Flavivirga eckloniae: one gene and its partners. The protein of the gene in region 2 interacts with the protein of the main gene of each other region in a pairwise test. Links are inferred from orthologs where the notes say so. Each region holds a gene or a part of one and is shown on either strand. Other genes may lie near its edges.

Region 1 (4,168 bases), 4.9 Mb from region 2 along the record:
TACAACTTATGGTAAAGGAGAACCTATATTAATTATAAATGGAGGTCCAGGGATGAATAGCGAAGGTTTCAAACATCTAGCTAAAATTATAGGTAAAACAAATAAAGCAATCATTTACGATCAAAGAGGTACAGGGCAATCTAAAATGTCTGAGATAAATACCAGTACCATTACAATGGATTTAATGGTAGAAGATATTGAGGCAATTCGAAATCATTTAAAACTGGATAAATGGATTATACTGGGGCATTCATTCGGAGGTATGCTCGGCTCGCATTACGCCTCAAAACATCCAAAAAGAATCAAAGGGCTTATTTTATCTGCTTCTGGTGGCATTGATATGGGAATTTTTTCAAGAATCAATATTGAAGCAAGACTAACAAAAACAGAAAGAGATTCCTTAAACTATTGGAACGATAAAATTTCAAACGGAAACACAACCCTACATGCAAAATTACAAAGAGGCAAGTTTTTAGCCCCTGCCTATGTATATGATAAATCTTTTACACCTATAATTTCCAAAAGATTAACACAATTGAATTCTGCCGTTAGCCAATTGGTTTTTCAAAACATGAGAGCTATTAACTTTGATTGCTCAAAAGGATTAAAAGATGTTAAGGCACCCGTTCTGATTATTCAAGGTAAAGAAGATATCGTTGATAAAATAACGGCAGAAACGTCGGCAAATGCATTTCAAAACTCAAAGTTAGTTATACTTGAAAAATGTGGGCATTATGGATGGTTGGACCAACCAAAAGCATACTTTGAAAACATTAATACATACTTAGGAAAAGTAAAAAATTAAACAACAACGTGACCAAAAGATTCCCTGTCGGCAGGCAGATTCGTTTCACTCTGAATGAAACACGAACCCATACATCATTACAAAAAATTACCCCACAACCTCTAACTTAGCAAAGCGCAGCAATAACTTTTTAACACCACCATGCTGAAAATTGATTTCAGCCTTAACATCGGCTCCAGTACCTTCAATTTTCATAACCTCTCCCGCACCAAAACGCATGTGCTTAACAATATTTCCTACCGCAAGTTTACTATCAAATAAATTCGTGTTTTCTGTAGTTTTGCTAACCGGTTTTAAGTTTTTAGGCTGTGTAACCTGAAATTTTTCAGGTGCTTTTTTAGTCGATCCTTTTTTAAGCACCACTTGTTTAGCTGGCTTAAATCTAAGTTTATCTGGAGACACCTTACTTTTTTGTTCGGTAGGAACATCCCCAAAAATATCGGCATCTAACATAGGATTAAAACGGCGTTCCTCAGGAGGTGTTAAAACCTCTAAATATTGTTCATCAATTTCTTCAATAAAACGGCTAGGATCAGAATCCACAAGCTTACCCCAACGGTATCTCGATAGCGCATATGTTAAATATGCTTGCTTTTCAGCACGAGTTAAAGCCACATAAAACAATCGGCGCTCCTCCTCTAGTTCACTGCGCGTATTCATACTCATAGCACTAGGGAATAAATCTTCTTCCAAACCAACAATATATACATATGGAAACTCGAGCCCTTTAGCTAAGTGAATAGTCATAAGCGACACCCGATCCATGTCCTCACCTTTATCGTTATCTAAATCGGTCGCCAAGGCTACATCTTCCAAAAACTCCGCTAAAGATCCTGTTGAATCGACAATCTCTTTCTGCCCTTCCACAAAATCCTTCATACCATTTAAGAGTTCTTCAATGTTTTCCATACGGGTAACACCTTCTGGAGTACCATCTTTATTAAACTCTTTTATAAGTCCGCTCGTTCTTGTAACATGCTCAGCCAATTCAAACACATCGGCGGTTTGATTTAATACCTGATAGCTTTCTATTAAGGTTACAAAATTCTGGAGTTTGGTTTTAGTCCCGGAATTAATCTTAACATCGGTTTTATCAATGTTCTTCATCACCTCAAACATGGTGCGGTTGTAACCATTAGCAGAAACAATTAATTTATCTACCGTTGTTTGGCCAATACCACGAGGCGGGAAATTAATCACACGTTTTAAAGCCTCTTCATCGGCGGGATTAATAATAAGCCTGAGGTAAGACAACACATCCTTTATCTCCTTACGCTGATAAAACGACAATCCACCATAAATTCGATACGGTATATCACGCTTACGCAACGCATCCTCAATAGAACGCGACTGCGCATTCGTTCTATATAAAATTGCAAAATCGCCATTCTTTAGCTGGTTTTGCATCTTGGTTTCAAAAATAGTACTAGCAACATAACGACCTTCGTCTGCATCAGTTAACGAACGGTTTACCTTTATTTTGCCTCCTTCATCATTAGCCGTCCAAACCACTTTGTCTAGTTTCGTTTGGTTCTTATCGATAACCGAATTTGCTGCATTAACGATATTCTTTGTAGAACGATAATTCTGCTCCAACCTGAATACCTTCACGTCATCATAATCCTTCTGGAAATTCAAAATGTTATTAATATTAGCACCACGGAAAGCATAAATACTCTGCGCATCATCTCCCACCACACATATATTTTGAAACTTATCAGACAACGCTCTTACAATCAAATATTGCGAGTGGTTGGTATCCTGATACTCATCAACTAAAATATATTTAAAACGATTTTGATACTTTGCTAAAACCTCTGGGAATCGTGTTAACAACTCGTTGGTTTTTAACAATAAGTCGTCAAAATCCATAGCACCGGCCTTAAAGCAACGATCTACATATTCTTTATAGATCTCCCCCATTCTAGGGCGTCTCGCCATAGCATCCGCTTCCTTAAGTTCAGGGTTTTGAAAATACGCCCGCACCGTAATCAAACTGTTTTTGTACGATGAAATTCTGGAACGTACCTGCTTATATTTGTAAATATCTTTATCAAGATTCATTTCCTTAATAATAGACGCAATTAATCTATCAGAATCTTGAGTATCATAAATGGTAAAATTGCTCGGGTATCCCAATTTATCTGCCTCAATCCTTAAAATTTTAGCAAACACCGAGTGAAAAGTACCCATCCATAAATTTTTGGCTTCACTAGTTCCAACAATAGAAGCAATACGCTCTTTCATTTCGCGAGCCGCTTTATTGGTAAAAGTCAGGGATAAAATATTAAACGCGTCAATGCCCTTACTCATCATATAAGCAATACGATACGTAAGCACACGTGTTTTTCCAGATCCCGCTCCCGCAATAACTATCATAGGACCATCAATTTGAATTGTGGGCTCCAATTGCGCTTCATTTAGCTGACTTAAATACTTTTCCAAACCATTAAAATTTTACGACGTGAAAATAACCATTGTTAACCTTTTAATTAAAGGGAATTATTAATAATTATAAACAATCATAACTTATATCAATTCTGATGTAAAATTACACATAAGAAAATAGAATATTTTTGTGTTAGTCGAAAAATAAAACTCAAGTGTGGCCTTAGTTACGGTTTAGTTTTATGATAAAGCATGACGAAAAAAGAACTATTTTATTTGAGTCATTTTTAGTTAGAAATGGTATAGCATCTACTTTTTGAATATCTTTAGCTTCAAATATTCAAAATTAGCATTTATGAAATACTTTTTTTTGGCATGTATTCTCTTTGTAGTTGCTAGAACTCAAGGACAAAACGATTTAGAGCAACAATTTATAGACATTGAAAGTAAGGTTATTGAATGGAGACATCATTTCCATAAAAACCCGGAACTATCAAACAGAGAGTTTAAAACTGCTGAAAAAATTGCTAAACATTTAAAATCCCTAGGTATTAAAGTTCAAACAGGAGTTGCGCATACAGGTGTTGTTGGTATTTTAAAAGGAAAAAATCCAGGAAAAGTCATTGCTTTACGTGCCGATATTGATGCGCTGCCAGTTACCGAACGAAACGACCTCCCTTTTAAATCTGAAGTAAGAACCACGTTTTTAAATACAGAAACAGGTGTGATGCATGCTTGTGGTCACGATACACATACAGCCATATTAATGGGTGTAGCAGAAATACTCGCCAAAAACAAAGAAAAAATTAACGGAACGGTAAAATTTATTTTTCAACCTGCAGAAGAAGGCCCTCCTCCGGGAGAAGAAGGCGGAGCAAAACTCATGATTAAAGAAGGCGTATTAGAAAATCCAAAGGTAGATGCCATATTCGGATTGCATATACGATCAAACTACGAAGTGGGAACCATTTACTA
Region 2 (3,941 bases):
TAAATTTAATTCTAAAGTGCTTATCTCGGAAGCGCTTTCAGAAAAACTAGTAGAAGACCATCGGTTTTCCTGTATTAAAATTGATAACTTATTACTTCGCGGGAAAAACCATCATATACAGTTGTATAAGGTGGTTTTTGATTAGTTAAGACACGAATACTAGTTAACCTTCTAATTAGAAAATAGGATCTAAAAAGACCAAAACAAATCCCTGCAAAAATTATTAATCCAATAATATCTATATGAATGGGAATACTTTACATATTCAAAAACAGCAATAAAAAAAGCGAACTCAATAGGTTCGCTTTCTTATTACTTTATATAAATTAATACATTACATATGCAGCGCTCTATCATCAGTAGCTGCTAAAGCTGCTTCTTTGATAGCCTCCGTAAATGTAGGATGCGCATGAGACATACGCGATACATCCTCAGCAGACGCTCTATATTCCATGGCCACAACTGCTTCTGCAATCATATATGCAGCACAGGTACCTATAATGAGGCTCCAACCTAAAACCTGGATCCTTCATTAATAATTACTGAGACTAAAAGGGTCGGAATAAAAGTACAGAACACCCAATATAACGATACAAGTCTTTTGTAACTAAATAAGGTGGCACAGGTTGCAATATTTGAGTTGTACAAATGGGGCCTACATAATCTACACCGCAATCTTCAGGTGGAAACGGTAATTGAAAGCAATGACCTGTATATTCTGTGTACCATGCAATTGGTATTACTTCTTCACTACTATTTTCATTAGAGCTAAAAGCAAAAGAAACCATAATAGCCAGTACTAATACAAATATTGGCAAAATAAGTTTTAAAAGTTTTGTTTTCATAATATAGACGTTTAAAGTTAATGACCTACTCTTTTTTACAGGTTTTCGGTCTTCTCCCTGACTGCAGTATATTTATCAAGTTATTTAATTTCTGTCTGTCGCACATAACTTGAAATTTCAAAGAAAAATCAATATTAATATCTATTTTAAAATAACTATTAAAATATAATCGTAAGGGATAAACACTTATACAAAAAGGACTATATCTAATGAACTGAAAAAAAAAGGTGCCTAAATGGACACCTTTTTAAAAATTTTAAAAGCTTTTTATCAAATCACATATGCAGCGCTCTATCATCAGTAGCTGCTAAAGCTGCTTCTTTGATAGCCTCAGTAAATGTAGGATGTGCATGAGACATACGCGATACATCCTCAGCAGACGCTCTATATTCCATCGCCACAACGGCTTCTGCAATCATATCTGCAGCACGGGCACCTACCATGTGCACACCTAAAATTTCGTCGGTTGTTTTATCTGCAAGCACTTTTACAAATCCATCTAAATCCATACTCGCTCTACTTCTTCCTAAAGCACGCATAGGGAATTGTCCTTTTTTGTATTCGATTCCAGCTTCTTTAAGTTGCTCTTCTGTTTTTCCAACAGCAGCAACTTCTGGCCATGTATAAACGACTCCTGGAATTAAATTATAATCTACATGTGGTTTTTGTCCTGCTAACGTTTCTGCAACAAATACACCTTCTTCTTCCGCTTTGTGTGCTAACATAGCCCCTTTTATAACATCTCCTATAGCATAAATGTTAGAAGCACTTGTTTGTAAATGATCATTTACCTCAACCTGTCCTCTATCATTTAACTTTACGCCTGCTGCTTCGGCATTTAAACCATCTGTATAAGGACGACGTCCTACAGACACTAAACAATAATCGCCTTTAAACTCTACCTCTTCACCTTTTTTATTGTCTGCTTTTACGATAACTTCATCACCTACACGTTCCACAGATTTTACTTTATGCGATGCGTTAATTTTAAACTTCTGCTTCTTTAAAACTTTATTAAGCTCTTTAGATAGGCCTGCATCCATGGTTGGAATAATACGATCCATAAATTCAACAACCGAAACGTCTGCACCTAATCTTTTATATACCTGTCCAAGCTCTAAACCAATAACACCTCCACCAATAACAATTAAATGTTTTGGTATTTCTTTAAGTTTTAAAGCTTCTGTAGATGTTATAACGCGCTCTTTATCAATATTTATAAATGGCAAACTTGAAGGTTTACTTCCAGTTGCTATAATCGTGTTTTTGGCTTCAATTTCGGTAGTTTCATCTCCCGAAATCGTAATATGTGTGGCATCTTTAAAACTTCCTAAACCTTGATAAACATCGATATTATTTTTCTTCATCAAGAAATCGACACCACCAATAGTTTGATCAACTACAGCCTGCTTACGAGCAATCATTTTTTCTAAATTCACCTTAATATCCCCTGGTATTTCTATACCATGCTCTTCAAAATGCTTTACCGCATCTTCGTAATGATGGGAAGAATCTAAAAGGGCTTTACTTGGTATACAACCAACATTTAAACAAGTTCCCCCTAACGTTGAGTACTTTTCTATAATGGCTGTTTTCATTCCTAATTGCGCACAACGTATTGCTGCTACATATCCTCCAGGACCTGAACCTATTACGGCTACATCGTATGAATTCATAAAGTTTATTTGAAGTTTTTTATTTTTTTAATACAGATCGTAAAAATACAAATGTTTTATGGTAAGGCAATAAAAAATACGACTCTTATCGTTTACGCTCAATATCTTTTATAACCCAATCAAACTCGGGGTCTTTTTTTAGGTTTCTGTCAATAATTGAGGATGAAATTTCAATATCTGGCATTACGCCATAACCATCGGGACTTTGTTTTTGTGGTGCTTCTATTTGCATCATACCCATCCTAATTTTTAGTTTGGTATTTGGCAGTTCGTATAGCTTATAAATTCCGGCAACAGTGCCATTATAAGCGCCCCCTGTTTCTTCACCAACAAAAGTGGCTCTTTTTGTAGCTTTTAAATGTGTGGATATTAATGAGGAAGCCGAAAATGAATTCCCGTTAATCAGCACATAAATATCTCCCGTAAAATGTAAAGGTCTAGGGCCCCTAAGTCTCGTCTGTCTAAACCTGTAATATAACTTTCCTTCTTGTTTTCTGGTCCTTATTAAATTTTGAACAACAATTACAGGAGAAGCCAAACCAGACAGCACTTTTATACTATTAGGCGTAGTATTACTCATTAAAAATTTCAAGAACGGTATGCGACTATTCACTTCGCTATCTTCAATAAACTTATACTGTTTATTGGTTAAATGTGAATACAGATAGTCTATTTCGGCTATTCTACCACCACCATTATCTCTTAAATCTAAAATTAAATATTTCGTTTTTGCAGAATCCAACTTCGCAAAACTTTCCTTGTAGAACCGTTTGTAATTACCATTAGTAAACCCTCTTAGCTTCATATAAGCCACATCTTCGGCTTCCTCTACAAAACGAAAGTTTCGTGTATACGTTTTATACTTTTTTATAAAGCCGTGCATTCTGTTAAACTTTCGTTTCTTTTTAGCTGCTATGCGATTGGCTTTTTTTTCTGCGGAAGTTAACTTTACAGGTTTTACAATTTTAGTAGAATCTTTCTTCTTAGACTTCTTTTTCTTTTCTATTCGCCTCAAAGTTTTTATAAATAACGAGTCCTCATTTTTAAAGGTAACCCTTAAGCTATCTACATAACCTTTATCCTTGTAATAAAAACTGGAAAAACGGCGTCCCACATATCTGTTATGCAATGTGGTATTATAGCCATCTGATGAAAAACGTGTTTTATATACATCTATTAAATCTGAAACCAAATCGTCTTCAATTTTAACCACTTCGCAACCTACAACAGTAGAGTCCTTGCCTCTGGTGCTTTTAACCCAAAGTTTGTTTTGTAAGTATTCAAAATCTAAAGCATAAAATTCAAACTTACGCTTAAGCAACTGTTTTCGTTCCTTTTTTGTGTACCATTTATTTGCAGAACCCAACGAAATATGCCCCTGTTTCACCTGAGAAACTACAGGCGCTAGCTTTTTGTAAAA
Region 3 (3,955 bases), 1.7 Mb from region 2 along the record:
CTTTTATAAAAACCTAAAAAAGAACAAATACTTCTATACGCTTCTTATTGAAGTGTTTTTTTATAGTTGGTGGGTGTGGTTTGTGTATGCTTTTTAAATGCAAAATTAAAGGCGCTTTTAGAATTGAAACCAGATTCGTAAACAATTTCTAAAATAGTTTTTCCCGAATGTCTGTATTGCTCAATTAAACTTTTAGCTTCATCTATACGATAAGTATTGATATAATCCTGAAAGGACATTTTATAATATGAGTTAATAAATTGTGACAATTGCCTTTCTTTTATTTCCATTCTCGAGGCTAATTCAGATAAGGTCAAGCTAAATTGCAAAAAAGGTTTTTGATCATTCATGAGGAACTCCAATCTGGTCTTTAACCTGTTTAACTCTTCTTTCGAAAACGATGATGCTTTGGATATTTTTATCTGCTCTCCAAAATGGGATCCCACGAGAGCTCTAATTAGTATCACAGTAAAATATGAAAAGAATAAAATGGCAGTAGCATATTGATAGGTTGTTGTTTCTTTATATCCAGAAGTAAAATAAATAACGCCCGCTATATTATTACAAATGCAAGCGACAAAATAACCATAAATAATAAATCTATTCCATTTTATTTTTGTTTTAATGAGAGCTGTTTTTAGCTCATTTTTTTTAGCAAAATGCTCCAAAGCAAAAATGGAAAGAATATTATATGTCATAACCTGAATAGCAATAAATACACTAAGCGCTTTTCTAAAGGAAAAACTTAATACTTCTTTAGAATAAAGAATTCGTCTTTTTTCCTCTATGGATTCAAAGTGAAAAAAGGAAATAGAATATATAGCTATTAAAATAAAAGGAAGGTAATGGAGTAAGTATATCCTTTTAAATTTAAAGTTATTAGTTGTTTCTGACTTTATGTATAAATAAATACACGGTCCCCAAACTAAGAAAAAAGGATAAGAGATATATGCTAAAAAAGGATAAGGTTTGAATGTGAAATCAAAATGTAACCAACATAACACCTCTAACGAACTCAAAATTTGAGCAAAAAAAAAGAAAACCATTAACCTGTTTGAGATTAAACGATATCCTTTATACAATAAGACGATAATTAATGGAATTTGTATAAAAATTGAAAGAATATGAATGATATCAATCAGAGTAAAATTCAAAAATACAACAGGTTTTAATTAATGATTTTTCCAGACTTATACATTTGCATAAAAATATAAAAAATGGATTTATACGTGTTAAAGTATCAAAAATGTATCAATTTCAAATAGTTTAATAAACAACTTTTAAACTTTATCATATATTCGTCAGCTAAATTTCCTTGTTATTATTCTAAAAACAAAAGAAAAATCATCGAACAACATTTAAATATTGAGCAATAAAAAACACCCCTATTGGAGGTGTCTTTTATTCTTTATATTACAAAAGTATTAGAGTTCTAACGCTTTCTTAACATCATTATCCATTAACAATTCTACAGGATTTTCTAAAGCCTCTTTTACAGCAACTAAAAACCCTACACTTTCTTTACCATCAATAATTCTATGGTCGTAAGAAAGCGCTACATACATAATTGGACGTATTTCTACTTTGCCATCAATCGCAACCGGACGCTCTACAATATTATGCATTCCTAAAATACCACTTTGTGGTGGATTAATAATTGGGGTAGATAACATACTACCAAATACACCTCCATTAGATATTGTAAATGTTCCCCCAGTCATTTCATCAACCGTAATTTGTCCATCCCGGGCACGAATAGCCAAACGTTTCACTTCGGCCTCAACACCTCTAAAACTTAAATTCTCTGCATTTCGCATTACAGGAACCATCAATCCTTTAGGTCCGGAAACAGCGATACTAATATCACAAAAGTCATAACTTATCATTTCCTTTCCATCGATCATTGAATTTACCGCTGGATACATTTTTAATGCTCTAACTACGGCTAATGTAAAGAAACTCATAAAACCTAAACCAACACCGTGTTTAGCCTTAAATGTTTCTTTGTATTCTGAACGTAGTGCAAAAATCGGAGACATGTCTACCTCGTTAAAGGTCGTTAACATGGCTGTGGTATTTTTAGCCTCAACCAAACGCTCTGCTACCTTACGACGTAACATAGACATTTTACTTCGTGATGTACCTCTATTTCCTCCAGTTGGAGTTCCCATAGAAGGCACAGCATTTATAGCATCTTCTTTAGTGACCCTACCATCTTTTCCTGTTCCAGAAATGGAAGCCGCTTCTATACCTTTTTCTGCTAAAATCTTTTTAGCAGCTGGACTTGCCGAACCTGTAGCATATGTTTTGGCTTCAGGAACAGCAGCTTTTGGTGTTTCAGTTTTTGGAGCTTCTTCTTTGCTCTCTGCTTTAGGCGCACCTCCTTCAGGTTTTTCTGCACTTGTATCGATTAAACAAACAACAGCTCCAACCTCTACAGCATCACCCTCTTCTGCTTTAAACGTAATAGTTCCGCTAACCTCTGCTGGTAATTCCAATGTTGCTTTATCACTATCTACCTCTGCTATAGCCTGATCTTTCTCAACATAATCTCCCTCTTCTACTAACCATGTAGCTATTTCCACTTCTGTAATGGATTCCCCCGGCGAAGGCACTTTCATTTCTAAAATCATTCTTTATAATTTTAATTGTATGTGAATTGTTTCTCTTTAATATTTTTTAGTCGATACTGAAAACCGAATCGATTACAGATTGCTGTCTTCTCTTATCTCGCGTACTCGACCCTGGTGCTGGCACCGAATTATACGGTCTGGATGCTACTTCTAACTTAACCAAATCCATACGTTGAGCCATAAAACTCCAAGCTCCCATATTTCTAGGCTCTTCTTGTGCCCAAACATACTTTTCTACATTTGGATACCTATCAATAACCTTCTGTATACTTTCTAAATGTAATGGGAACAATTGCTCAATTCTTACCAATGCAACATCCTCTCTTTGCAATGATTCTCTTGCTGCCAATAAATCGTAATAGAATTTACCAGTACAGAAAACCAGTTTTTTTACGTTTTTAGGGGCAATCGTATCATCAATAACTTCTTCAAATTTACCAGTTGCCAATTCATCCATAGACGATACTGCTTTTGGATGACGCAATAAACTCTTTGGTGTAAATACAACCAATGGTTTTCTAAAATCTCGTTTCATTTGACGACGCAACAGGTGGAAAAAGTTTGCTGGCGTAGTACAATCTGCAACAATCATATTATCCATACCACACAATTGTAAATAACGTTCTATTCTAGCCGATGAATGCTCAGATCCTTGCCCTTCATATCCATGAGGTAATAAAACTACTATTCCATTTTGTGCTTTCCATTTATCCTCTGCTGCCGATAAATATTGGTCGAAAATAATTTGAGCTCCATTACTAAAATCACCAAACTGGGCTTCCCATATGGTTAATGTATTCGGATTAGCCATGGCATAACCATAATCGAATCCAAGTACGCCATATTCAGATAAAAAGGAATTGTAGATATGCATTTCCCCTTTATTTTCAGGGTTTGTATTTAATAAGTTAATACGTTCTTCCGATATTTCATCACGCAAAATAGCATGACGATGGCTAAACGTTCCACGCTCTACATCCTGTCCCGAAATACGCACATTAAAGCCCTCTTCCATTAAACTACCATAAGCTAAAGTTTCGGCCATTCCCCAATCGAGAGTGTCTGTTTCAAAAGCCATCTTTTTACGTCCATCAAGAATTCTTTCCGCTTTACGTAAAAACTTAACCCCTTCCGGAACTGTTGATATTATTTTTGAAATACCTTCTAACTTATTCTTAGGGTACATGGTTTCTGCCGGTTCAAGCATGGCATCCAAACCTTTACGTTCAAATGCTTTCCATCGCTCTTGCATAAATTCCCTAACCTTAGAAGATTTTGCTTCTTTAGCTTTCGTATATTCCCTTTCCAACGTTTCTTTAAAA

Evidence for each region.
Region 1: the proteins of lpdA (region 2) and C1H87_RS22975 interact in binary tests that used the Escherichia coli proteins (3 or more experiments, as listed by UniProt). The link is inferred for Flavivirga eckloniae from one-to-one orthologs.
Region 3: the proteins of lpdA (region 2) and odhB interact in binary tests that used the Escherichia coli proteins (3 or more experiments, as listed by UniProt). The link is inferred for Flavivirga eckloniae from one-to-one orthologs.

The regions. Positions count from the first base shown.
Region 1 is NZ_CP025791.1:5,605,352-5,609,519, reverse strand. The notes cover bases 572-3,640. They hold C1H87_RS22975 (ATP-dependent helicase), read right to left. Parts: upstream 3,251-3,640; coding sequence 893-3,250; downstream 572-892. Other genes in these bases: C1H87_RS22970 (amidohydrolase), read left to right, coding at 3,549-3,640; C1H87_RS22980 (alpha/beta fold hydrolase), read left to right, coding at 572-805. Outside these bases: more of C1H87_RS22980, read left to right, coding at 1-571; more of C1H87_RS22970, read left to right, coding at 3,641-4,168. UniProt on the Escherichia coli protein: A helicase with DNA-dependent ATPase activity. Unwinds DNA duplexes with 3'-5' polarity. Translocates on single-stranded DNA with 3'-5' polarity. Initiates unwinding more efficiently from a nicked substrate than double-stranded DNA.
Region 2 is NZ_CP025791.1:700,133-704,073, forward strand. The notes cover bases 322-3,163. They hold lpdA (dihydrolipoyl dehydrogenase), read right to left. Parts: upstream 2,522-3,163; coding sequence 1,121-2,521; downstream 322-1,120. Other genes in these bases: C1H87_RS02905 (DUF6520 family protein), read right to left, coding at 549-845; C1H87_RS02915 (S41 family peptidase), read right to left, coding at 2,607-3,163. Also shown: C1H87_RS02895 (adenylate/guanylate cyclase domain-containing protein), read left to right, coding at 1-145; more of C1H87_RS02915, read right to left, coding at 3,164-3,941. UniProt on the Escherichia coli protein: Lipoamide dehydrogenase is a component of the glycine cleavage system as well as of the alpha-ketoacid dehydrogenase complexes.
Region 3 is NZ_CP025791.1:2,410,852-2,414,806, forward strand. Bases 530-3,385 are described here. They hold odhB (2-oxoglutarate dehydrogenase complex dihydrolipoyllysine-residue succinyltransferase), read right to left. Parts: upstream 2,634-3,385; coding sequence 1,425-2,633; downstream 530-1,424. Other genes in these bases: C1H87_RS09805 (helix-turn-helix domain-containing protein), read right to left, coding at 530-698; C1H87_RS09815 (2-oxoglutarate dehydrogenase E1 component), read right to left, coding at 2,680-3,385. Outside these bases: more of C1H87_RS09805, read right to left, coding at 45-529; more of C1H87_RS09815, read right to left, coding at 3,386-3,955. UniProt on the Escherichia coli protein: E2 component of the 2-oxoglutarate dehydrogenase (OGDH) complex which catalyzes the second step in the conversion of 2-oxoglutarate to succinyl-CoA and CO(2).